Regions from separate parts of the Streptomyces qaidamensis genome, predicted to be linked through region 1. Evidence: riboswitches for the same ligand, from Rfam matches in the RefSeq annotation. Region 1 holds a riboswitch; each other region holds the start of a gene.
The links. Region 1 has a riboswitch for cyclic di-AMP ahead of A4E84_RS18970 (M23 family metallopeptidase). Riboswitches for the same ligand answer to the same signal wherever they lie in the genome.

Region 1 (7,443 bases):
CCGCCCTGGCCGGTGTACGGGGTGTACGGGTACGGCCCGCAGCCGACCCCGTACCCCGCGTACAACCCGTACCGCTCCTAGGACCTCTCGTCTGCATCAGGCCGGGTCAGGCGGGGTCACGCCGAGGCCTGGGTGAGACGCCCGATCTCGGTCTCCGAGAGCGTCAGCTCGCCGACGCCGGTCAGCGCGAGCAGCTGCTCCACCGTCCGCGCGGAGGCGATCGGCGCCGCCACGGTCGGCTGGGCGGCGAGCCAGGCCAGAGCCACCGTGGCGACGGGCACGTCGTGCGCCGCGGCGATCTCGTCGAGGGCGGCGAGCACCCGCTGCCCCCGCTCGGTCTCCAGGTGCTTGGCCGCACTCCCCGCTCGCGCGCTCTCGACCGTCGCGCCGGGCCGGTACTTGCCCGTGAGGAAGCCGGACGCGAGCGCGAAGTACGGCACGGCGGACAGGCCGGTCCGCTCGGCGAGATCCTGGAGCTCGCCCTCGTAGGTGCCGCGGGAGACCAGGTTGTAGTGGGGCTGGAGGGCCACGTACCGGGCGAGCCCCTCGCGGTCGGAGAACTCCAGGGACGCCCGCAGCCGCTCGGCGGAGATGTTGGAGGCGGCGATGTGCCGCACCTTCCCGGCCTTCACGAGGGTGTCGAGCGCGCCGATGATCTCCTCGACGGGCACGTCGGGCTGGTCGAAGTGCGTGTAGTACAGGTCGATGTAGTCGGTGCCGAGGCGCCGCAGGGAGGCGTCGGCGGCGGCCTTGATGGTGGCGGCGGACAGGCCGCGGAACTCGGGGTGCTGGCTGACCTTCGTGGCGACGACGACGTCCGCCCGGTTGCCGCGGGACTTCAGCCACTTGCCGAGCACGGTCTCGGACTCACCGCCCCGGTTGCCCTCGACCCAGGCCGAGTAGGAGTCGGCGGTGTCGACGAAGTTGCCGCCGACGGCGGTGTAGGCGTCGAGGACGGCGAACGACTGGTCCTCGTCGGCGGTCCAGCCGAAGACGTTGCCGCCGAGGGCGAGGGGGAAGACGTCGAGGTCGGATGAGCCCAGCTTGCGAAGAGAAGTCATGCCTTGCGTAACGCCCGTACAGGAAGGCCTCATTCCACAACGGACGCAAAGGTCCCGTAAACCACACCGGAAGACCGGCGGCCCTGACGTCGGGGGGTCGTCGTCAGGGCCGCCGGTGCTTCAACGGGTGGGTAGGGCTTACGGGTTCAGTCCCTTGCCCCGCAGCCACGCCATCGGGTCGATGCCGCTCGCGGAGCCGCCGGAGTGGACCTCCAGGTGAAGGTGGGCCCCGGTGACGTTGCCGGTGGCGCCCACACGGCCGATGACCTCGCCCGTGCTGACCTTCTGGCCGACGCTGACGCCGATGGAGGACTGGTGCGCGTACCAGATCTCGGTGCCGTCATCGAGGGTGAGGACGGTCTTGTAGCCGTACGAGCCGTTCCAGCCGGCCTCGGTGATGGTGCCGCTGTGGACGGCCTTGATCGGCGTGCCCGTGGGGGCGGCGAAGTCCAGGCCCGTGTGGTAGCCGGAGGACCAGTAGGCGCCGGCCTGGCCGAAGCTGGAGGTGATGGTGTACGAGGAGGTCGGCAGCGTGAACTGCTTGGCCAGGGCGGCGAGACGCTCGGCCTCGGCCTTCTTCCTGGCCTCCTCCTCCGCCTTCTCCTTGGCTGCGGCGGCCTTGGCCTTGGCTTCCTTCTCCGCCTTGGCGACCGCGTCCTTGGCCGCCTTCTCGGCGGCGGCCGCGGCGTCCTCGGCGGCCTTGGTCTCGATCTGGTCCTGCTGGTGCTCGACCTGGGCCATGATCCGGGCGCGCAGTGCCTCGCCGGCACCGGCGCCGGAGGTGCTCTTGCCCTGCTCGGTGGCTGCCGCGGCGGTGCCGAGGCTGCTGAGCGGGGTGGCGGAGCCTTCGGGGGTGTCGTCGTCCGAGATCAGGGAACCCACCGAGGGCAGGTCCGGGACGGAGATGGACACCGGGGGCTTGCCGGTCTGGGCGCTGGCCATGCCGCCGGCACCCACGGCGGCTATGACACCGACGCCCAGGACGGTGGAGCTGCGGGCGAGGCCTCCGCCGCGCTGCTTGGTGACGCGATGCCGGCCACGGACGGGACGGATGGACTCCTCGGTGGGGTTCCACTCCTGGAACGGGCCCTCGTCGGTGCGCTGACCGCCGTAGCCGAAGGTGTCGGTGTCGCGCTTCGGCGCGAACGGGGCCTCGGGGGCAGGCCGGTTGGACGCCACGTGGGCGTACTCCTTTCCTTCCTTCTCGCCTACCGGGTTAGCTGACGGGTTCGGAGCAGGAAGGTCTCCTACGCGCGTATACCGGCCGTGCTTCCACGGTGGTATCCGCCCGATTCACCCCAAGTGGTGGTTCCCCGGTTCCCTTTCGGGATTCGGCGCGTGCGCACGGAGCCGCCTTCTGTGACGGCTGGGACGACCGCGCTGCGTTATCGAACGTTAATGGAGGCGCGAGGGGTATTCCAGCGATTCCGCTTGATCATTAACCTTTTTCGCGCGGACTTACCTGCCATGACCGGAGTAAATCGGGCGAGTTGACCGCTTCGCAAGTGACCGATGAGTTTTGACGATGCGTCAGTTACCGTGCGGAACGGGGTGGTTCACTCACCGAGCGTTATGACTACGGGGAAATAGGCCGAGGGCCGGAATCCTTTTGGATTCCGGCCCTCGGCCTTCAGTAGCGGGGACAGGATTTGAACCTGCGACCTCTGGGTTATGAGCCCAGCGAGCTACCGAGCTGCTCCACCCCGCGTCGTTGTGACTCCAGTGTACGCCATCCGCGGGACCACTCGTGCACACCCACGGATCAACCCGTGCTCAGCCCGGCAGGTGGCGGTTCGGGGCCTTGGCCCGCCCCTCGTGTTCCGGGAGAACCACGACCTCCACCCCCTGGGCCGCGAGGAGGCCGCTGCCGTCGGCGTCCGTCACGAAGGTGTCCGGCTCACGCCAGGCCGTGACGACCCGCCGTACCCCCGCGTCGAGGATCAGCCGGGCGCAGGGGGCGGGGCGTGAGGCGCGGCGGGCGCACGGCTCCAGGCTGCTGTACACGGTCGCGCCGGGCAGGCGCGGGTCGGCCGGGTCGATCTTGGCGAGGGCCGCCTCCTCGGCGTGCACGACCGGGTCACCGGCCTCTCGGGAGTGGCCGCGGGCCAGTTCCGTGCCGTCGGCGGCGACCACGACCGCGCCCACGCTGAACGCCGTGTCCGACGGCGGGCAGCGCTCGGCCAGTTCGCAGGCGAGGGCGAGCCAGTGGTGGTCGGCGGCGGCGGGGAGCCCGCCGGCACCCGGCGCGGTCGGCTCGTAGCGCATCAGGACCACGTCCTCGATCCGCCGCGTCTCCAGCAGCCGGAGCCGGCCGCCCTGGTAGCCGCCGGGGCCGAAGAGACGGGGCGCCCCGGGGTCACCCACGAAGAGCGGGGCGAGGACCAGCTGGAGTTCGTCGGCGAGGCCCTGGGTGAGGAGCTGGGTGTGGATCAGGCCGCCGCCCTCGACCATGAGTCGCCGTACGCCCCGGACGTCGTGCAGGTGCGTGAGCAGCCGCCGCCAGTCGAGGTCGGCGCCGAGCGGGACGACGTCGGTGGCGAGGCCCAGGGAGCATGCGCGTTCGGCGCCCCGGTCGGTGGTGTAGAGGAGTTTCTCGCCGCCGGTGTGCCAGAAGCGGGCGTCCGGGTCGAGGTCGCCGGAGCCGCTGACGGTGACCTTCAGGGGGTACTCCGGTTTCCCGGCGGCCCGGCGGGCGGCCCGGCGTTCTTCCGAGTTCACCAGGAGCCGCGGGTTGTCGGCGCGGATGGTGCCGGCGCCGATCAGGATGGCGTCGACGCCGGCCCGGACCTCGTCGACCCGGTCGAAGTCGGCCGGGCTCGACAGGAGCAGGCGGTCGGGTCCGGTGTCGTCCAGGTAGCCGTCGAGGGAGACGGCGGCGGACAGCAGGACGTACGGGTGAGGCATCGACGCTCCGCGGCTGGTCGGGACGGCGGGACTGGACAGGATCACCAAGGCGGGCTTGGTTCAAGTTTGAAACAAACCTACACTGGTGGCATGACGACTCGCTGGCTCACCCCCGAGGAGCAACGTGCCTGGCGCGCGTACGTCGCCGCCTCGCTGCTCCTGGAGGACGCGATCGACCGGCAGCTCCAGCAGGACGCCGGCATGCCGCACCTGTACTACTCCATCCTGTCCGTCCTGTCGGAGTCCCCGGAGCGGCGGCTGCGCATGACCGATCTCGCCGAGCGGCTGAAGATCACGCGCAGCAGGCTGACGTACGCGGTGACGCGGCTGGAGAAGGACGGCCTGCTGCGGCGCGAGGCCTGCCGGTACGACAAGCGGGGCAGCATCGCCGCGCTGACGGACGAGGGGTTCGCCGTGCTGGAACGGGCGGCGCCCGGGCATGTCGACACCGTGCGGAGCTTCCTGTTCGACCGGCTCAGCGAGGAGCAGGTGGGACAGCTGGAGGCGATCTCCGCGGCGATCGCGCAGGGGCTCCAGGAGGACGGTTCGCGGTCGGCTGCGGACGAGGTGCCGTGGCGGCGGAGGTCTTCACCGTCCTGTTCGTGACGCGCGTCACAGCGGGCCGAATTCTGATTGCTTCAAATTTAAAGCACGAGTAGGGTTCCGGACGTGGATCTGCTTCAAATCTGAAGCAGTACGGCTGTGCAGCCGAACAGGAAACGGAACCCGGAGGCCCCGCATGCCCGACACCCCCGCCGTCATCGCCACCCCGCGCTCCCGCGTCCGGGTCCCGTTGCGCTTCCACGACGGCTACGAGGCCGACGCCGAGCTCGTCACCTTCCACGGGCTGGCCGACGGCCGGGAGCACGTGGCCGTGGTCCTCGGCGAGCCCGGCCCGGTCCCGCTGGTGCGGCTGCACTCCGAGTGCCTGACCGGGGACGTGTTCGGCTCCGCCCGCTGCGACTGCGGCCCCCAGCTGCGCGAGGCGGTCGAGGCCATCGCCGAGCGCGGCGGCGTGCTGCTGTACCTCCGCCAGGAGGGCCGCGGGATCGGCCTCTACAACAAGCTGGACGCGTACGCCCTCCAGGACGAGGGGCTCGACACGTACGAGGCGAACGCGGCGCTGGGGCTGCCGGAGGACGCCCGCGACTACACGGCCGCGGCCCAGATGCTCCGGGCCCTGGGCATCGGCGAACTGGACCTGCTCTCCAACAACCCCGACAAGGCGGGTCAGTTGCGGTCCCTGGGTGTCGACGTCCGCGACCGGATCCCGACGGGCGTCTTCACCACCGCACACAACGTCCGCTACCTGCGCGCCAAGGTCCTCCAGACCCAGCACACGCTGCCGCTCGCCGCGCTGACGGAACTCAGCGCCGGCTGAGCCGCCTCCGGTCCGGCCGGGCACTGAACCGGGCTGCTTGCCCCTCGGTTCCTCGGGTACAGCCTTTGAAAGAGGGCGACCTCATCAGTACCCGGAGCTTTATGGAAGTGACCGTTTCGTGACCGATCTCGGCGGCCCCGGCGACCACCGGGCGAGGAGACCGGGCGATGGCCCGGAGGCCGTCGCATCGCAGATCACCGATGCCGTGGAGAGTCTCACGGCGCTCTGGTCGGCCGCCGCCCAGGAGGCGTCCCTGCGCCTGTCCCTGCACCAGTTGCGGGCGCTGCGCACCGTGCAGGCGGCGCCGGGTCTGAACGTGACGGCCCTGGCGGACGGACTGGACATCGGCCTCCCCACGGCCAGCCGCCTCTGCGACCGCCTCGCGGCGGCCGGCCTGCTGGAACGCGCCCCGCACCCCGACACCCGCCGCGAGGTGCAACTGTGGCTCACGCCACACGGCCGGCACGTCCTGCGCGACGTCGCCGACCGCCGCGCCCAGGCCCTGACGGCAGCGCTGGCGGCCATGCAGCCGGCCGAACGGGCGGCGCTGAGCAGGGGGTTGCGGGGCTTCCTGACGGCCCGGAACACGCTGCCGCCGGACGCCGACACGCCTGAGAACCCCTGAGCGACCGAACGGGCCCCGACCCGGGTGAGGTGCCGACCCGAGCGGAGCAGGCAGGGCACGCACCCCACGCGCAGGGGCCCTCAGGCTCCCGAGCCGTGGCGGCTCACACCACCGGCGGTCAGCACCGCCACACACGTGTCGTCCCGCGTCGGCCGGGCCGCGCTCCCCGCGTCGCGGAGCACCACCGCGGCCGCCACCGCCGGGTCGCAGCCGTGCAGTACGCCGTCGTCGGGCGGCGTCCAGCGGCTCGGCAGGCCGTCGCTGTGGAGGACCAGCAGGCTGTCCCCATGCCAGGGCACCCGCTGCACGGGTATGGACGCCGGCGCCTGCGCGCCCACGATGCCCGGGTGGGACAGCAGCGGCTTCCACGCGCCGTCGGTCCGCAGCCGGGCACCGATGTTGCCGATCCCGGCGAAGCTCAACTGCGCCTCCCGCAGATCGAGTTGGGCCACTGCCACGGCCGCGCCCCGGGTGGGGCGCAGGGCCCGGCCCAGACTCCGCAGGATCTCGGCGGGCGGCAGCTCGGCCAGGCCCCGCAGCTCCTGCACCGCTGCCGTGGAGGCCTCGGCCGCCTTCGCCCCGTGCCCGAGCCCGTCGGCGAGCAGCAGGGTCAGCCGGTCCCCGCCGCGCACCCGGCCCCAGGCGTCCCCGGACTGCTCGGCCCGGCCGAGGGGGACGTTGACACCCCCGGCGCGCGGGCCCGGCGGGGGCGGCCCCTGGTTGCGGACGGCGGGCTCGTGGCCGATCCGGGCCATCACGACGGTGCCCCGGCCCGGCGCGCTGTGCAGATCGAAGTCGTTCGCTATGCGCCGGCACGTGCCGAGTCCGGCGCCGAGCGAGGCGGCGACGGTCGTGGTGTAGCCGTCGCGCATCGCCGCGGCGACGTCCGGGATGCCGGGGCCGTGGTCGAGCGAGACGAGCTGCACGGCCGCCCGGCGGCCGTCGTCATACGCACGCTCGACGATGTTGATCAGCACCCGCCCGCCGTCCGCGTGCCGCAGCAGGTTGGTCGCCAGCTCCGTCGCCACGAGCGCGGCGGTCGCCGTGCGGCCGGGCGGCAGACCGGCGCAGGCGCTGGCCTCCTCGGTCGCCACCCGTACGTCCCGCACCCGGGTCGAGTCGTCCACCGGCACGTCCCAGACCCTGCTCATCACGGCACCGTCCGGGAGGGCGGTACGACGGTGGCCCAGGCGGTGACGGTGACGGTCGTCCCCTCACCGGGCCGGCTGTCCACCTCGAACTCCTGCACCAGCCGCTTGGCCCCGCTCAGACCGAGACCGAGCCCGCCGCCGCTGGTGTAGCCGTCGGTCAGCGCCTGGTCCAGGTCCCGGATGCCGGGCCCGGTGTCGACGAAGGCCAGCCGCAGCCCGCGCGACTGCCCGGCGTCCAGCGGGGTGATCTGCACATGGCCGCCCCCGCCGTGCACGAGGGTATTGCGGGCCAGCTCGCTCGCCGCGGTCACGAGCTTGGTC
Region 2 (7,443 bases), 2.4 Mb from region 1:
CGCTGACGAGCACGGCATGTGGGGCGTCCTGCGGTACGTGCGCGATCCCGAGGCGGATCTCGCGGACCCGGCCTAGACCGGCCCGGCCACCACGGCCACCGTCTTCGCCAGGGACACTCCCGAGCCGTCGCGGCGCGGGTCGATGTCCGGCAGGTCGGCCGGGGTGCCGTTCTTCTGCGCCGCCAGAGCGGGGACGGGGCCCGCCCAGGCCAGGGACAGGCAGTCCTCGCCCTTCAGGAACCGCTGGCAGCGGACGCCGCCCGTGGCGCGGCCCTTGCGCGGGTACTGGTCGAACGGGGTCAGCTTGGCCGTCGTCTGGACGGAGTCGTCCAGCGTGCCCCGCGAGCCCGCGACGGTGAAGACCACGGCGTCCACCGCCGGGTCCACCGCGGTGAAGGAGATGACCTTCGCGCCCTCGGTCAGCTTGATGCCGGCCACACCGCCGGCCGGACGGCCCTGCGCGCGGACCTGGGACGCCTGGAAGCGCAGCAACTGCGCGTCGTCGGTGACGAAGACCAGGTCCTCCTCGCCGGTGCGCAGCTCGACCGCGCCGACGATCCGGTCACCCTCCTTGAGAGTGATCACCTCCAGCTCGTCCTTGTTGGCCGGATAGTCCGGGACCACGCGCTTGACGACGCCCTGTGCCGTGCCGAGCGCCAGGCCCGGCGACGACTCGTCGAGCGTGGTCAGGCAGACCACCGTCTCGTCGTCCTCCAGGGAGACGAACTCCGCCAGCGGCGCGCCCCCCGCGAGGTTCGGTGCGGTCAGCGACTCCGGGAGCTGGGGCAGGTCGACCACGTTCAGCCGCAGCAGCCTGCCCGCCGAGGTGACCACGCCCACCTCGCCGCGGGCGGTGGCCGGCACCGCCGAGACGATCACGTCGTGCTTCACGCGCTGGGCACCGGCTTCCTCCGCGAACGGCTCGCCGTTCGCGGTACGGGCCAGAAGGCCCGTAGAGGACAGCAGCACCCGGCACGGGTCGTCGGCCACCTGGAGCGGCACGGCAGCGACCGGCGCGCCGCCCGACTCCAGCAGGACCGTACGCCGGTCGGTGCCGAACTTCTTGGCGACCGTGGCCAGTTCGGAGGAGACCAGCTTGCGCAGCTCCGCGTCCGAATCGAGGATCCGGGTCAGCTCCTCGATCTCCGTGGTGAGCCGGTCCTTCTCGGACTCCAGCTCGATGCGGTCGAACTTGGTCAGACGGCGCAGCGGCGTGTCGAGGATGTACTGCGTCTGCACCTCGCTCAGCGAGAACTGCTCCATCAGGCGCTGCTTGGCCTGCGCGGAGTTCTCGCTGGAGCGGATGAGGCGGATGACCTCGTCGATGTCCAGCAGGGCCGTCAGCAGGCCCTCGACCAGGTGCAGCCGGTCGCGCTTCTTGCCGCGGCGGAACTCCGAGCGCCGCCGGACGACGTTGAAGCGGTGGTCGAGGTAGACCTCCAGGAGTTCCTTCAGACCCAGGGTGAGCGGCTGGCCGTCGACCAGGGCCACGTTGTTGATGCCGAAGGACTCCTCCATCGGCGTCAGCTTGTAGAGCTGCTCCAGGACCGCCTCCGGCACGAAGCCGTTCTTGATCTCGATGACCAGGCGCAGGCCGTGCGCGCGGTCGGTCAGGTCCTTGACGTCGGCGATGCCCTGGATCTTCTTCGAACCGACCAGGTCCTTGATCTTGGCGATGACCTTCTCGGGGCCGACCGTGAAGGGCAGCTCCGTGACCACGAGGCCCTTGCGGCGGGCCGTCACGGGCTCCACCGACACCGTCGCCCGGATCTTGAACGTGCCGCGGCCGGACTCGTAGGCGTCCCGGATGCCCGACAGGCCGACGATGCGGCCGCCGGTGGGCAGGTCGGGGCCCGGGACGTGCTTCATCAGGGCGTCGAGATCGGCGTTCGGGTACCTGATCAGGTGGCGGGCGGCCGCGATGACCTCGCGCAGGTTGTGCGGCGCCATGTTCGTCGCCATGCCGACCGCGATGCCCGAGGCGCCGTTGACCAGGAGGTTCGGGAAGGCGGCGGGCAGGGCCACCGGTTCCTGTTCCTGGCCGTCGTAGTTGGGGTTGAAGTCGACGGTGTCCTCGTCGATCGACTCCGTCATCAGGCTCGTCGCCTCGGCCATCCGGCACTCGGTGTACCGCATGGCGGCCGGCGGGTCGTCGTTGCCCAGCGAGCCGAAGTTGCCGTGGCCGTCGACCAGGGGAACCCGCATCGAGAAGGGCTGGGCCATGCGCACGAGGGCGTCGTAGATCGACGCGTCGCCGTGCGGGTGCAGCTTGCCCATCACCTCGCCGACGACACGGGCGCACTTGACGTACCCGCGCTCGGGGCGCAGGCCCATCTCGTTCATCTGGTAGACGATGCGGCGGTGCACGGGCTTGAGTCCGTCGCGTGCGTCGGGCAGGGCGCGGGAGTAGATGACCGAGTACGCGTACTCGAGGAAGGAGCCCTGCATCTCGTCGACGACGTCGATGTCGAGGATCCGCTCCTCGTACGAGTCGTCGGGCGGCGTCTTCGTGCTGCGGCGGGCCATCGCTGCCGGCTCCTCCTGTTACTGGTCGCTCGCCTACGGGGCGTTCCTGCCGGTGAGGAGACGTCGACCGTGCCCGGCCCTTCGGGCCCTGCGCGCGCTCGCCCACTCGTCACCGACCGCCCCTGCGGCTCGCTCATGTTGCTGCGATCCGGATCTGACGCCGACCATTGTGGACCGCCGCACTGACAACCGGGACCAGGGCCCGGTCTCCGACGCCTGCCGGGCCGTCCGACAGCCCGTCGGGAACGGTCGTCCGTGCTCGCTCTCGGCGTATGCCGCCCGGGAACTTCACCAGGGCTTCGCACGCTTGCATACAGTGGCAGGACCGGCAGGAATCCGCGGTTGTGAAGACCGCTCCGCGATCGAAGGGACGTACATGCCCATGGGTCACACGGCCACAGCCCAGGCAGGCTCCGGGGGCCTGACAGCGACCGAGCACCGCCTGGCCAACGGCCTGCGCGTGGTGCTCTCCGAGGACCACCTGACCCCGGTCGCGGCGGTGTGCCTCTGGTACGACGTCGGCTCGCGCCACGAAGTCAAGGGACGCACCGGCCTGGCTCACCTTTTCGAGCACCTGATGTTCCAGGGTTCCGCCCAGGTCAAGGGCAACGGCCACTTCGAGCTCGTCCAGGGCGCGGGCGGCTCGCTGAACGGCACGACCAGCTTCGAGCGGACCAACTATTTCGAGACCATGCCCGCCCACGAGCTGGAGCTCGCCCTCTGGCTGGAGGCCGACCGCATGGGCTCGCTGCTGACCGCGCTCGACGACGAGTCGATGGAGAACCAGCGGGACGTCGTCAAGAACGAGCGCCGCCAGCGCTACGACAACGTCCCCTACGGCACCGCTTTCGAGAAGCTGACCGCGCTCGCCTACCCGGAGGGCCACCCCTACCACCACACTCCGATCGGCTCCATGGCCGACCTGGACGCGGCGACCCTGGAGGACGCACGCGCGTTCTTCCGCACCTACTACGCGCCGAACAACGCCGTGCTCTCCGTGGTCGGCGACATCGACCCGGAGCAGACCCTCGCCTGGGTCGAGAAGTACTTCGGCTCCATCCCCGGTCACGACGGCAAGCCCGCTCCGCGCGACGGCTCGCTGCCGGAGACCATCGGAGAGCAGCTGCGCGAGGTCGTCGAGGAGGAGGTCCCGGCGCGCGCCCTGATGGCCGCCTACCGGCTGCCGCACGACGGCACGCGCGCGTGCGACGCGGCCGACCTGGCCCTCACCGTCCTCGGCGGCGGCGAGTCCTCCCGCCTCTACAACCGGCTGGTGCGGCGCGACCGTACGGCCGTGGCGGCCGGCTTCGGCCTGCTGCGGCTCGCCGGGGCTCCCTCCCTGGGGTGGCTGGACGTGAAGACGTCCGGTGACGTGGAGGTTCCGGTCATCGAGACCGCCATCGACGAGGAGCTCGCCCGGTTCGCCGAGGAGGGCCCCACGGCCGAGGAGATGGAGCGCGCCCAGGCCCAGCTGGAGCGCGAGTGGCTGGACCGGCTCGGCACGGTCGCCGGCCGCGCCGACGAACTGTGCCGGTACGCCGTGCTGTTCGGCGACCCGCAGCTCGCCCTGACCGCCGTCCAGCGTGTGCTGGAGATCACGGCGGAGGAGGTCCAGGAGGTCGCCAAGGCCCGCCTGCGGCCCGACAACCGCGCGGTGCTCGTGTACGAGCCCGTCACCGACGAGGACACCACCGAGGACACCGCAGCCGCGGCCGGCGACGAGAACGAGGAGGCGGCCAAGTGACCGAGCTCGCCACGATGGAATTCCACCCCCGGCCGCAGGCGGGCGACGCCCGGCCGTGGGCCTTCCCCGCCCCCGAGCGCGGCACGCTCGACAACGGCCTGACGGTGCTGCGCTGCCACCGCCCCGGCCAGCAGGTCGTCGCCGTGGAGGTGTTGCTGGACGCCCCCCTGGACGCGGAGCCGGGCGGTCTCGACGGTGTGGCCACGATCATGGCCCGGGCGTTCTCCGAGGGCACCGACAAGCACTCCGCCGAGGAGTTCGCCGCCGAGCTGGAGCGCGCGGGTGCCACCCTCGACGCGCACGCCGACCACCCCGGCGTCCGGCTCAGCCTGGAGGTGCCGGCCTCCCGGCTCGCCAAGGGGCTGAACCTGATCGCCGACGCGCTGAGGGCGCCCGCGTTCGCCGACAGCGAGGTCGAGCGGCTGGTCACCAACCGCCTCGACGAGATCCCGCACGAACTGGCCAACCCCTCCCGCCGCGCCGCCAAGGAGCTCTCCAAGGAGCTGTTCCCGTCGGACGCGCGCATGTCGCGGCCACGGCAGGGCACCGAGGAGACGGTCGCCGCGATCGACTCCGCGGCCGTTCGCGGCTTCTACGAGAAGCACGTCCGCCCCGCCACGGCCACCGCCGTGGTCGTCGGTGACCTCACCGGCATCGACCTCGACACCCTGCTCGGGGACACCCTGGGCGCCTGGACGGGCTCCTCGGCCGAGCCCCGCCCCGTGCCGCCGGTGACCGCCGACGACACCGGCCGGGTCGTCATCGTGGACCGCCCCGGCGCCGTCCAGACGCAGCTGCTGATCGGCCGGGTCGGCCCGGACCGGCACGACCGCGTGTGGCCCGCGCAGGTGCTCGGCACGTACTGCCTCGGCGGCACCCTCACCTCCCGTCTGGACCGCGTCCTGCGCGAGGAGAAGGGCTACACCTACGGCGTACGGGCGTTCGGCCAGGTCCTCAGGTCCGCCCCGGACGGCACGGGTGCCGCGATGCTCGCCATCAGCGGTTCCGTCGACACGCCCAACACAGGCCCCGCTCTGGAGGACCTCTGGACGGTGCTGCGCACCCTCGCCGCCGAGGGACTGACCGACGCCGAGCGGGACGTCGCCGTGCAGAACCTGGTCGGCGTGGCTCCGCTCAAGTACGAGACGGCCGCGGCGGTCGCGAGCACGCTGGCCGACCAGGTCGAGCAGCACCTGCCCGACGACTACCAGGCCACGCTGTACCGTCAGCTCGCCGCGACCGGCACCGTGGAGGCCACCGCGGCGGCCGTGAGCGCCTTCCCGGTGGACCGTCTGGTGACCGTACTCGTCGGTGACGCGGCGCAGATCAAGGCGCCTGTCGAGGCCCTGGGCATCGGCGAAGTCACCGTCGTCGCCGCCGAGTAGCGGCACGCGCGCGGAGGAGCCCTGGTTGTCTTCCAAGGCACCAGGGCTCCTTTATGCCCGAATTGGTACGGAGGTTGCCTGTCTGCCCTGTGGGATGCGCTACAAACACCGGGATTCGTTTGGGAATTGAAAGCGGCGCCGCTTAGCGTCATCCGGGCTGTTCGTCAGGCAGTGCGCCGCACCCGCGGCACCGGACAGTCATCGCCGAGTCCCCGTACGGCGCGAGCCAGGGGAGCCGGGGACCCATCGCAGTCCCTGGGGTGAATCGGGCGCCCGCGCGAGTCGCGAGGGAGTCCGTAGGAGACCTTCCTGCTCCGAACCCGTCAGCTAACCCGGTAGGCGAGAGGGAAGGAAAGGACCAGCCACTACATGGCGTTCACTCGCGCCACCGGGAAGCACCGTCGTCCCAGCAGGATCCAGCGCGGCACCGCCCGCGCGGCGGGCGTCGCGGCCCTCGCCACCACCGGCGTGATCGGCACCGTGGCGGCCCCCGCTGCCTTCGCCGCCGAGCCCAGCCCCGAGCAGACCGGCCTCACCCCGGTCGTCACCATGGGCGACACCGTGGCCCAGCAGATCGACGCCCAGGCGATCGCGCAGCAGCAGGCCGCCGACGAGGCCGCCGCCAAGCAGAAGGCCGAGGAGACCGCGCGCAAGCAGGCCGCGGAGTTGGCCGAGAGGGCCAAGGAAGCGGCCGAGAAGGACCGCGAGGCCAAGGAGCGCGCCGCCCGCGAGGCCGAGCGCAAGCGCCTCAACGCCTACCTGGCCCCGATCTCCGGCTCGTACGTCTCCACCGGCTACAAGGCCAGCAGCGGCCTGTGGTCCTCCGGCAGCCACACCGGCGTCGACTTCCACGCCGCCACCGGCACCTCCGTCCACGCGGTCGGCGCGGGCACCGTCGTCGAGGCCGGCTGGGGCGGCTCGTACGGCAACCAGATCGTGATCAAGATGAACGACGGGACGTACACCCAGTACGGACACCTGTCCTCCGTCGGCGTCTCGGTGGGCCAGCAGGTCACCCCCGGCCAGCAGATCGGCCTGTCCGGCGCGACCGGCAACGTCACCGGCCCGCACCTGCACTTCGAGGCCCGTACGAGCCAGGAGTACGGCTCGGACATCGACCCGGTCGCCTACCTCCGCTCGCACGGCGTGAGCGTCTGACGGGAACCCCCGCGCTGTTCCCGAAGCCCCGGCTCCCCGAGCCGGGGCTTTCGGCGTTTACGGCGGCAGCCTGTCCAAAAAATATCCCTGGATTCCCGATGGCCGTCGGAAATTCCGGCTCATTGCAATAGAGTCACGGAACGGACGCCGCTCGCCGGCGTTTCTCGGGGATTAAGGGGAGGTCGGTCATGCGTATTCCCGCGCACTCGGTGTGCACGGCCATCCGGGACGACATCGTCGCGGGCGTCCACGCACGCGGCAGCCGGCTCACCGAGGAACTCCTCGCACGCCGCTACGGCGTCTCGCGGGTGCCCGTCCGGGAGGCGCTGCGCACCCTGGAGGCCGAGGGCTTCGTGGTGACCCGACGGCACGCCGGCGCCTGCGTGGCCGAACCCACCGAGCAGGAGGCGGGCGACCTGCTGGAGATGCGCATGCTCCTGGAGCCGCTCGGTGCGGCCCGCGCCGCCCAGCGCCGCACCGAGGCGCATCTGAAGGTCCTGCGCGGACTGGTCCGGCTGGGCCAGGAGCGGGCCCGCCGCGGCAGCAGCGACGACCTGCGCTCCCTCGGCGGCTGGTTCCACGAAACACTCGCCCAGGCCTCCGGCAGCCCCGCACTGACCTCGATGCTCA
Region 3 (7,443 bases), 600 kb from region 1:
CTGGCAGTCCGCGCCGAGTCGGAGGGCGTCGACCCGGAGGCGGCCCTGAGAGCGGCGGCCCGTGCGTACCGGGACGCGATCAGGGATGCCGAGGGCTGAGCGGCTCGGGGACGAAGGTGGGCGCTCCCGAAGCCGGGGGCCGGAGGCGAGGGCCGTCTGCAGCCGGGCCGGAAGCCGGAGCCCGGAAGCCGGAGCCCGGAAGCCGGAGCCCGGAAGCCGGAGCCCGGAAGCCCGGGGCCGGAAAGCCCGGGAGCCGGAAGCCCGGGAGCCGGAAGCCGGAGCCCGGAAGCCGAAAGCCCGGAAGCCGGAGCCCGGGAGCCCGGCAGCCGAAAGCCCGAAAGCCCAGAAGCCGAAAGCCCGGAAGCCGGAGTACGGAACCGCTCCCGGGAGCTCAGCCCAGCCATAACGGAGGCAGGAGCGCCCCCGGAAGCCGGATACGGTCGAGGCGTGACCGACCAGCCCCAGCCCAGCACACCCGCGACCGCTCCCGACCTCTTCACCTGGGAGTTCGCGAGCGACCCCTACCCCGCCTACGCCTGGCTCCGTGAGCACAGCCCCGTCCACAAGACGCGGCTCCCCAGCGGTGTGGAGGCCTGGCTGGTCACGCGGTACGCCGACGCCAAGCAGACGCTCGCCGACGGCCGGCTCTCCAAGAACCCCGCGCATCACGACGAACCGGCGCACGCCAGGGGCAAGACCGGCATCCCCGGGGAGCGCAAGGCCGAGCTGATGACGCATCTGCTCAACATCGACCCGCCTGACCACACCCGGCTGCGCCGGCTGGTGTCCAAGGCGTTCACCCCGCGCCGGGTCGCCGAGTTCGCGCCACGGGTGCAGGAGCTCACCGACACCCTCATCGACGGGTTCGCGCGGAAGGGATCCGCCGACCTGATCCACGAGTTCGCCTTCCCGCTCCCCATCTACGCCATCTGCGACCTGCTCGGCGTCCCGCGCGAGGACCAGGACGACTTCCGCGACTGGGCGGGCATGATGATCCGCCACCAGGGCGGGCCGCGGGGCGGCGTGGCGCGGTCCGTGAAGAAGATGCGCGGCTACCTCGCCGACCTCATCCACCGCAAACGCGAGGCGCTGCCCGCCGAGCCCGCCCCCGGCGAGGACCTCATCTCCGGTCTCATCCGCGCCTCCGACCACGGCGAGCACCTCACGGAGAACGAGGCGGCGGCCATGGCCTTCATCCTGCTGTTCGCCGGTTTCGAGACGACCGTGAACCTGATCGGCAACGGCACCTACGCCCTGCTCACCCACCCCGGGCAGCGCGCACGGCTCCAGGCGTCCCTCGCCGCGGGGGAGACCGGCCTGCTGGAGACCGGCGTCGAGGAACTCCTCCGCTACGACGGCCCCGTCGAACTCGCCACCTGGCGCTTCGCCACGCAGCCCCTCACCCTCGGCGGGCAGCGCATCGAGGCGGGCGACCCTGTCCTCGTGGTCCTGGCCGCCGCGGACCGTGACCCGGAGCGGTTCGCCGATCCGGACGTGCTGGACCTCGCCCGCCGTGACAATCAGCACCTCGGGTACGGCCACGGCATCCACTACTGCCTCGGAGCCCCGCTCGCCCGGCTGGAGGGCCAGAGCGCGCTCGCCACGCTCCTGACCCGCCTCCCGGACCTCCGGCTCGCGGCGGATCCGGCCGAGCTGAGATGGCGTGGCGGCCTCATCATGCGCGGGCTGCGCACGCTGCCGGTGGAGTTCGCACCCGTCGGACGTGACGAAACATCAGAGTTGTGATCTTCACGTGATCTGCGCGGCATGAACTTGTGACAAGTGATCGACTGCCGATACGTTCACCCATCAACGCGGCGGGGAATCGCGCCGCATCGGTCACTGCTGTCTCGCGAAAGGTCTCCGTATGCTCTCCGGGAACGGTCGGCACCGCCGCCCCCGTCAGGCTCCGGCTCTCCTCGTGGCGGCCGGGGTGACCGGCTCCGCCATCGCGATCCCGCTCCTCGGGGCCTCCGGTGCCAGCGCGGCCGACGGCACGACCTGGGACCGGGTCGCGGACTGCGAGACAGGCGGCGCCTGGAGCCAGAACAGCGGCAACGGCTACTACGGCGGCCTGCAGTTGTCCCAGGACGACTGGGAGAAGCACGGCGGCCTCGACTACGCCGCGAGCGCCGATCTGGCCAGTCGCTCCCAGCAGATAGCCGTGGCCGAGAGAATCCTCGCCGACCAGGGGGTCGGCGCATGGCGTACCTGCGGACTGCTCTCGGGGCTCCAGCAGGGCAAGGGTTCGGAATCATCCGACTCGTCCGAATCATCCGGTGAGGTGGACTCGCCCGGATTGCTCGATTCGCTGGGTTCATCCCCCTCTGGGAGTCCCTCTTCGTCCCCGTCACCTGACGTATCGTCGTCTTCGAAGGACGAAACGGCCAAGACCGACAAGTCGTCCCAATCCGACGGCTCGTCGCGGGATGAGCAGCCCGACGGCTCTCCGTCGGCCACTCCCGAGGGCGGCAAGCAGGGCAACTCGCGGAAGGGCGACGACTCCTCGGCCTCGGCCGAGACCGGCTCCGGCCGTCATCGCGGTCCCAGTGCCGACGAAACCCGCGCGCCCGGGAGCGACCGTACGGAGAAGTCCACAGGGCGTCACTCCGCGCCCGCTGAAGAGAGTTCCGGCGACGCGTCCGAGGGTGCCTACATCGTGGGCGTCGGCGACAGTCTCTGGTCCATCGCCGACTCCCTTCGGGTTGACGGCGGATGGCACGCGCTCTACGAGGGCAACGAGACGGCGGTCGGCGCCGACCCGGACCTCATCCATCCCGGTCAGACGCTCGCGGTCGAGGGCGAAGCGGACGAGAAGTAGCTGTTCGGGCAGTGCGGAAACGACGGTCGAAGTCACCCTCAAACCGGGTGAGTTCACGTCACGTTTTCGTGCTGAATGTCCCGTATAAGACCGGTGAGAGATAGATCTCAGAAGCCTTGATCGTCTTTGAAATTCCGTGGACCTCGTGTCTACGGTCGTGACCGCTCGTCACCGCGAGCCCCGGCTGCCGCAACGCCGAATCCTGCCAGCGGCCGTACGGGAACAGTCGTCGCGTCAAGCGCCGTAGGCAGGAGCGGGGGACCCAAGGTAGGTGCCCGACCGGACAGTTGTGCCGGAAGGGCTTGGGGTGAAGCCGTGTCCCGGGAGGGGCGCGGCCGGGCAACTCAACCGGCCCGAACCCGACAGCTCACCTCGCAGGCGTCGGTGAGGGGATCCTCCATGCTGTTTTCCGGCAAGGGCAAGCACCGTCGTCCGTCCAAGGCCACCCGTGTCGTCGCGCTCGCCGGCGTCACCGGTGCCGCCGTCGCCGCCCCGCTGATGGCGGCCGGCAACGCCTCCGCCGCCACCGCCTCCGAGTGGGACGCGGTCGCCCAGTGCGAGTCCGGCGGCAACTGGTCCATCAACACCGGCAACGGCTACTACGGCGGTCTGCAGTTCTCCGCCTCCACCTGGTCCGGCTACGGCGGCACCAAGTACGCCTCCACCGCCGACCAGGCCACCAAGGCCCAGCAGATCGAGATCGCCGAGAAGGTCCTCGCGGGCCAGGGCAAGGGTGCCTGGCCGGTCTGCGGCAAGGGCCTGTCGAGCGCCGGCTACACCGGCGGCGGCTCCTCCAGCGACTCGGGCAGCTCCTCGCAGAGCCAGCAGAGCACCGAGACCCGCGAGACCCAGCAGCAGCCGGCCTCCCGCTCCGACGAGCGCCCGGCGGCCAAGAAGACCGTCACCACCCCGACCGGCAAGAAGGTCAAGAAGGGTGACGGCGAGTACAAGGTCGTCAAGGGCGACACCCTGAGCTCGATCGCCGCGGACGAGAAGGTCAAGGGCGGCTGGGAGAAGCTGTACCAGCTGAACAAGGACATCATCGACGATGCCAACCTCATCTACCCGGGCCAGCAGCTGCACCTGAAGTAAGCAGCGGCCCACCCGGGCCCTCCAGGGCCCACCAGCTCCCCGCTCCGGCGCGTCATCCCCCGTACGCACCGGAGCGGGGTTTTTTCTGCCGGACTTCGCGAACCAGCTTTGTTCCGTTCGGAAACAATTTACTCTCGGTTCTGTCCATGGGGTGGGCGACCCGGTGGCCGATCGCCCGGAGCCGGTTAGGCTCATGTCGCGAGCCACCACGGCTCCGCACCTCGCCGGGTCCACGTGACCCGCGTACCCGCGTCACATGAAGAAGGAGATGCTCGTGCCGTCCATCGACGTCGTCGTAGCCCGGGAAATCCTGGACTCCCGAGGCAACCCCACGGTCGAGGTCGAGGTCGGCCTCGACGACGGCAGCACGGGTCGTGCCGCCGTCCCGTCCGGCGCCTCCACGGGTGCCTTCGAGGCCATCGAGCTCCGCGACGGCGACTCGAACCGCTACCTCGGCAAGGGTGTGGAGAAGGCCGTCCTCGCGGTCATCGAGCAGATCGGCCCGGAGCTGGTCGGCTACGACGCCACAGAACAGCGCCTGATCGACCAGGCCATGTTCGACCTGGACGCCACCGACAACAAGGGCTCCCTCGGCGCCAACGCGATCCTCGGCGTCTCGCTCGCCGTCGCCCACGCCGCCTCCGAGGCCAGCGATCTGCCGCTGTTCCGCTACCTGGGCGGCCCCAACGCGCACCTGCTTCCGGTGCCGATGATGAACATCCTGAACGGCGGCTCGCACGCCGACTCCAACGTGGACATCCAGGAGTTCATGATCGCCCCGATCGGCGCGGAGTCCTTCTCCGAGGCCCTGCGCTGGGGCGCCGAGGTCTACCACACGCTGAAGAAGGTCCTGAAGAGCAAGGGCCTGGCCACCGGCCTCGGCGACGAGGGCGGCTTCGCCCCGAACCTCGGCTCCAACCGCGAGGCCCTCGACCTCATCCTGGAGGCGATCAACGAGGCCGGCTACACCCCCGGCGAGCAGATCGCCCTGGCGCTCGACGTCGCCGCGTCCGAGTTCTACAAGGACGGCGTCTACACGTTCGAGGGCAAGGAGCGCTCGGCGGCCGAGATGACCGAGTACTACGCGGAGCTCGTCGGCGCGTACCCGCTCGTCTCCATCGAGGACCCGCTGTTCGAGGACGACTGGGACGGCTGGAAGGCCCTCACCGACAAGCTGGGCGACAAGGTCCAGATCGTCGGCGACGACCTGTTCGTCACCAACCCCGAGCGCCTCGCCCGCGGCATCGAGGAGGGCGCGGCCAACGCGCTCCTGGTCAAGGTGAACCAGATCGGTTCGCTCACCGAGACCCTGGACGCCGTCGAGCTGGCCCAGCGCAACGGCTTCAAGTGCATGATGTCCCACCGCTCCGGTGAGACCGAGGACGTCACCATCGCCGACCTGGCCGTCGCCACCAACTGCGGCCAGATCAAGACCGGCGCCCCGGCCCGCTCCGAGCGCGTCGCCAAGTACAACCAGCTGCTGCGCATCGAGGAGATTCTCGACGACGCCGCGGTGTACGCCGGCCGCAGCGCCTTCCCGCGGTTTCGCTCTGCGAACCATTAGGCACAGTAAGGGCTGACCCGGCCCGTAAGTAGCAGCGTCGTACGTACGTCCCCGTACCCGGTCCCGTACCGTGTCCGGGGACGTACGCGCGTATGACGGTGGAGCGGGAGGCGGACTGACATGGCCGTGAAGGACCGGGACCGGTTCTCCACCGCGACCAGGATCCGGTTGCTCGGCGAGCAGACCGCGGCCCGGGTCTACCGCTCCCAGACCAAGCGCCAGGCCCGCCGCTCGCGGCTGACCGGCCGGGCCGCGCTGCTCGCCCTGGTGATGTGCTCGCTGATCGTGGCCCTGGCCTACCCGATGCGGGAGTACGTCTCACAGCGGGCCGAGATCGACGACCTCCAGCGCGAACAGCAGCAGGCCCGTGAGCGCGTCGAACGGCTGCGCGACCTGAAGGCGCGCTGGCAGGACGACGCGTACGCCGAGCAGCAGATCCGCAAGCGGTTGCACTACGTCATGCCGGGGGAGACGGGGTTCATCGTCATCGACCCGCACGCGGCGAAGCAGTCGCGCACCGACCTGGGGGCGGCGGACCGCCCTTGGTACTCCAACGTCTGGGACGGCGTCGACAAGTCCGACGCCTCCGGCCAGTGACCTGGCCTCCCAGCCGGCGATCAGAGAAAGACAGCCTGAAGACAGTCATGGAAACGCCCCCGCCGACCACCCCGCGCACCGAGCCCACCGACGCGGACGTCGAGGCCTTCGAGCAGCAGCTCGGCCGGCCCCCGCGCGGTCTGCGCGCGATCGCCCACCGCTGCCCGTGCGGACAGCCGGACGTCGTCGAGACGGCCCCGCGCCTGCCGGACGGGACGCCGTTCCCCACGCTGTACTACCTGACGTGCCCGCGCGCCGCCTCGGCGATCGGCACGCTGGAGGCCAACGGCGTGATGAAGGAGATGACCGAGCGGCTGGCCTCGGACCCGGAGCTGGCGGCGGCGTACCGGGCCGCGCACGAGGACTACATCCGGCGGCGCGACGAGATCGAGGAGCTGAAGAACTTCCCGAGCGCGGGCGGCATGCCGGACCGGGTGAAGTGCCTGCACGTGCTGGTGGGCCACTCGCTGGCCGCCGGCCCCGGGGTGAACCCGCTCGGCGACGAGGCGATCGCGATGCTGCCCGAGTGGTGGCGCAAGGGCCCGTGCGTGACGCCCGTCGAGGAGGACGCCCAGTGACCCGGGTCGCCGCCGTGGACTGCGGTACGAACTCCATCCGGCTCCTGGTCGCCGACGCCGACCCGGCCACCGGCGAGCTGGTGGACCTGGACCGCCGGATGACGATCGTGCGGCTCGGGCAGGGCGTCGACCGCACCGGCCGGCTCGCTCCCGAGGCACTGCAGCGGACCTTCGCAGCGTGCCGCGAGTACGCCGGGATCATCAAGGAGCACGGGGCGGAGCGGCTGCGGTTCGTGGCGACCTCCGCCTCCCGGGACGCCGAGAACCGGGACGAGTTCGTGCGCGGGGTGCTGGACATCCTGGGCGTCGAGCCCGAGGTGATCTCCGGGGACCAGGAGGCCGCGTTCTCCTTCACCGGTGCCACCAAGGAGCTCGCCGGGGGCGACCACCTCCCCAAGCCTTACCTGGTGGTGGACATCGGCGGCGGCTCGACCGAGTTCGTCGTGGGCGACGACCGGGTCCGGGCGGCCCGCTCGGTGGACATCGGCTGTGTCCGCATGACCGAGCGGCACCTGGTCCGGGACGGGGCGGTGAGCGACCCGCCGTCCGCGGAGCAGATCGCGGCGATGCGGGCCGACATCGAGGCAGCGCTCGACCTCGCCGAGCAGACGGTCCCGCTGCGCGAGGCGCGCACGCTGGTCGGCCTGGCCGGTTCGGTGACGACCGTGTCGGCGATCGCCCAGGAGCTGCCCGAGTACGACTCGCAGGCCATCCACCATTCCCGTGTCTCCCACGACCGGGTCCGCGAGATCACCGAGTGGCTGCTGCGCTCCACCCACGCCGAGCGGGCG

Region 2: it holds a riboswitch for cyclic di-AMP, as region 1 does, so the genes downstream of both, A4E84_RS30025 (M23 family metallopeptidase) here and A4E84_RS18970 (M23 family metallopeptidase) in region 1, are expected to answer to the same signal.
Region 3: it holds a riboswitch for cyclic di-AMP, as region 1 does, so the genes downstream of both, A4E84_RS16275 (LysM peptidoglycan-binding domain-containing protein) here and A4E84_RS18970 (M23 family metallopeptidase) in region 1, are expected to answer to the same signal.

Annotation. Positions count from the first base shown of each region.
Region 1 covers NZ_CP015098.1:4,318,700-4,326,142, forward strand. Annotated here, with positions in the region: gene A4E84_RS18960 (PrsW family intramembrane metalloprotease) at 1-81, shown strand, start outside; gene A4E84_RS18965 (aldo/keto reductase) at 117-1,061, opposite strand; gene A4E84_RS18970 (M23 family metallopeptidase) at 1,200-2,240, opposite strand; cyclic di-AMP (ydaO/yuaA leader) riboswitch at 2,252-2,408, opposite strand; tRNA gene A4E84_RS18975 (tRNA-Met) at 2,696-2,769, opposite strand; gene A4E84_RS18980 (dihydrofolate reductase family protein) at 2,835-3,965, opposite strand; gene A4E84_RS18985 (MarR family winged helix-turn-helix transcriptional regulator) at 4,056-4,571, shown strand; gene A4E84_RS18990 (GTP cyclohydrolase II) at 4,705-5,346, shown strand; gene A4E84_RS18995 (MarR family winged helix-turn-helix transcriptional regulator) at 5,465-5,971, shown strand; gene A4E84_RS19000 (ATP-binding SpoIIE family protein phosphatase) at 6,052-7,122, opposite strand; gene A4E84_RS19005 (anti-sigma regulatory factor) at 7,122-7,443, opposite strand, start outside.
Region 2 covers NZ_CP015098.1:6,736,392-6,743,834, forward strand. Annotated here, with positions in the region: gene A4E84_RS30005 (CobW family GTP-binding protein) at 1-76, shown strand, start outside; gene A4E84_RS30010 (DNA gyrase/topoisomerase IV subunit A) at 73-2,526, opposite strand; gene A4E84_RS30015 (M16 family metallopeptidase) at 2,909-4,270, shown strand; gene A4E84_RS30020 (M16 family metallopeptidase) at 4,267-5,655, shown strand; cyclic di-AMP (ydaO/yuaA leader) riboswitch at 5,848-6,012, shown strand; gene A4E84_RS30025 (M23 family metallopeptidase) at 6,025-6,813, shown strand; gene A4E84_RS30030 (GntR family transcriptional regulator) at 7,002-7,443, shown strand, end outside.
Region 3 covers NZ_CP015098.1:3,719,295-3,726,737, reverse strand. Annotated here, with positions in the region: gene A4E84_RS16290 (nucleoside triphosphate pyrophosphohydrolase) at 1-99, shown strand, start outside; gene A4E84_RS16285 (cytochrome P450 family protein) at 448-1,746, shown strand; gene A4E84_RS16280 (LysM peptidoglycan-binding domain-containing protein) at 1,868-2,821, shown strand; cyclic di-AMP (ydaO/yuaA leader) riboswitch at 3,051-3,217, shown strand; gene A4E84_RS16275 (LysM peptidoglycan-binding domain-containing protein) at 3,221-3,913, shown strand; gene eno (phosphopyruvate hydratase) at 4,188-5,477, shown strand; gene A4E84_RS16265 (FtsB family cell division protein) at 5,598-6,074, shown strand; gene A4E84_RS16260 (DUF501 domain-containing protein) at 6,122-6,652, shown strand; gene A4E84_RS16255 (Ppx/GppA phosphatase family protein) at 6,649-7,443, shown strand, end outside.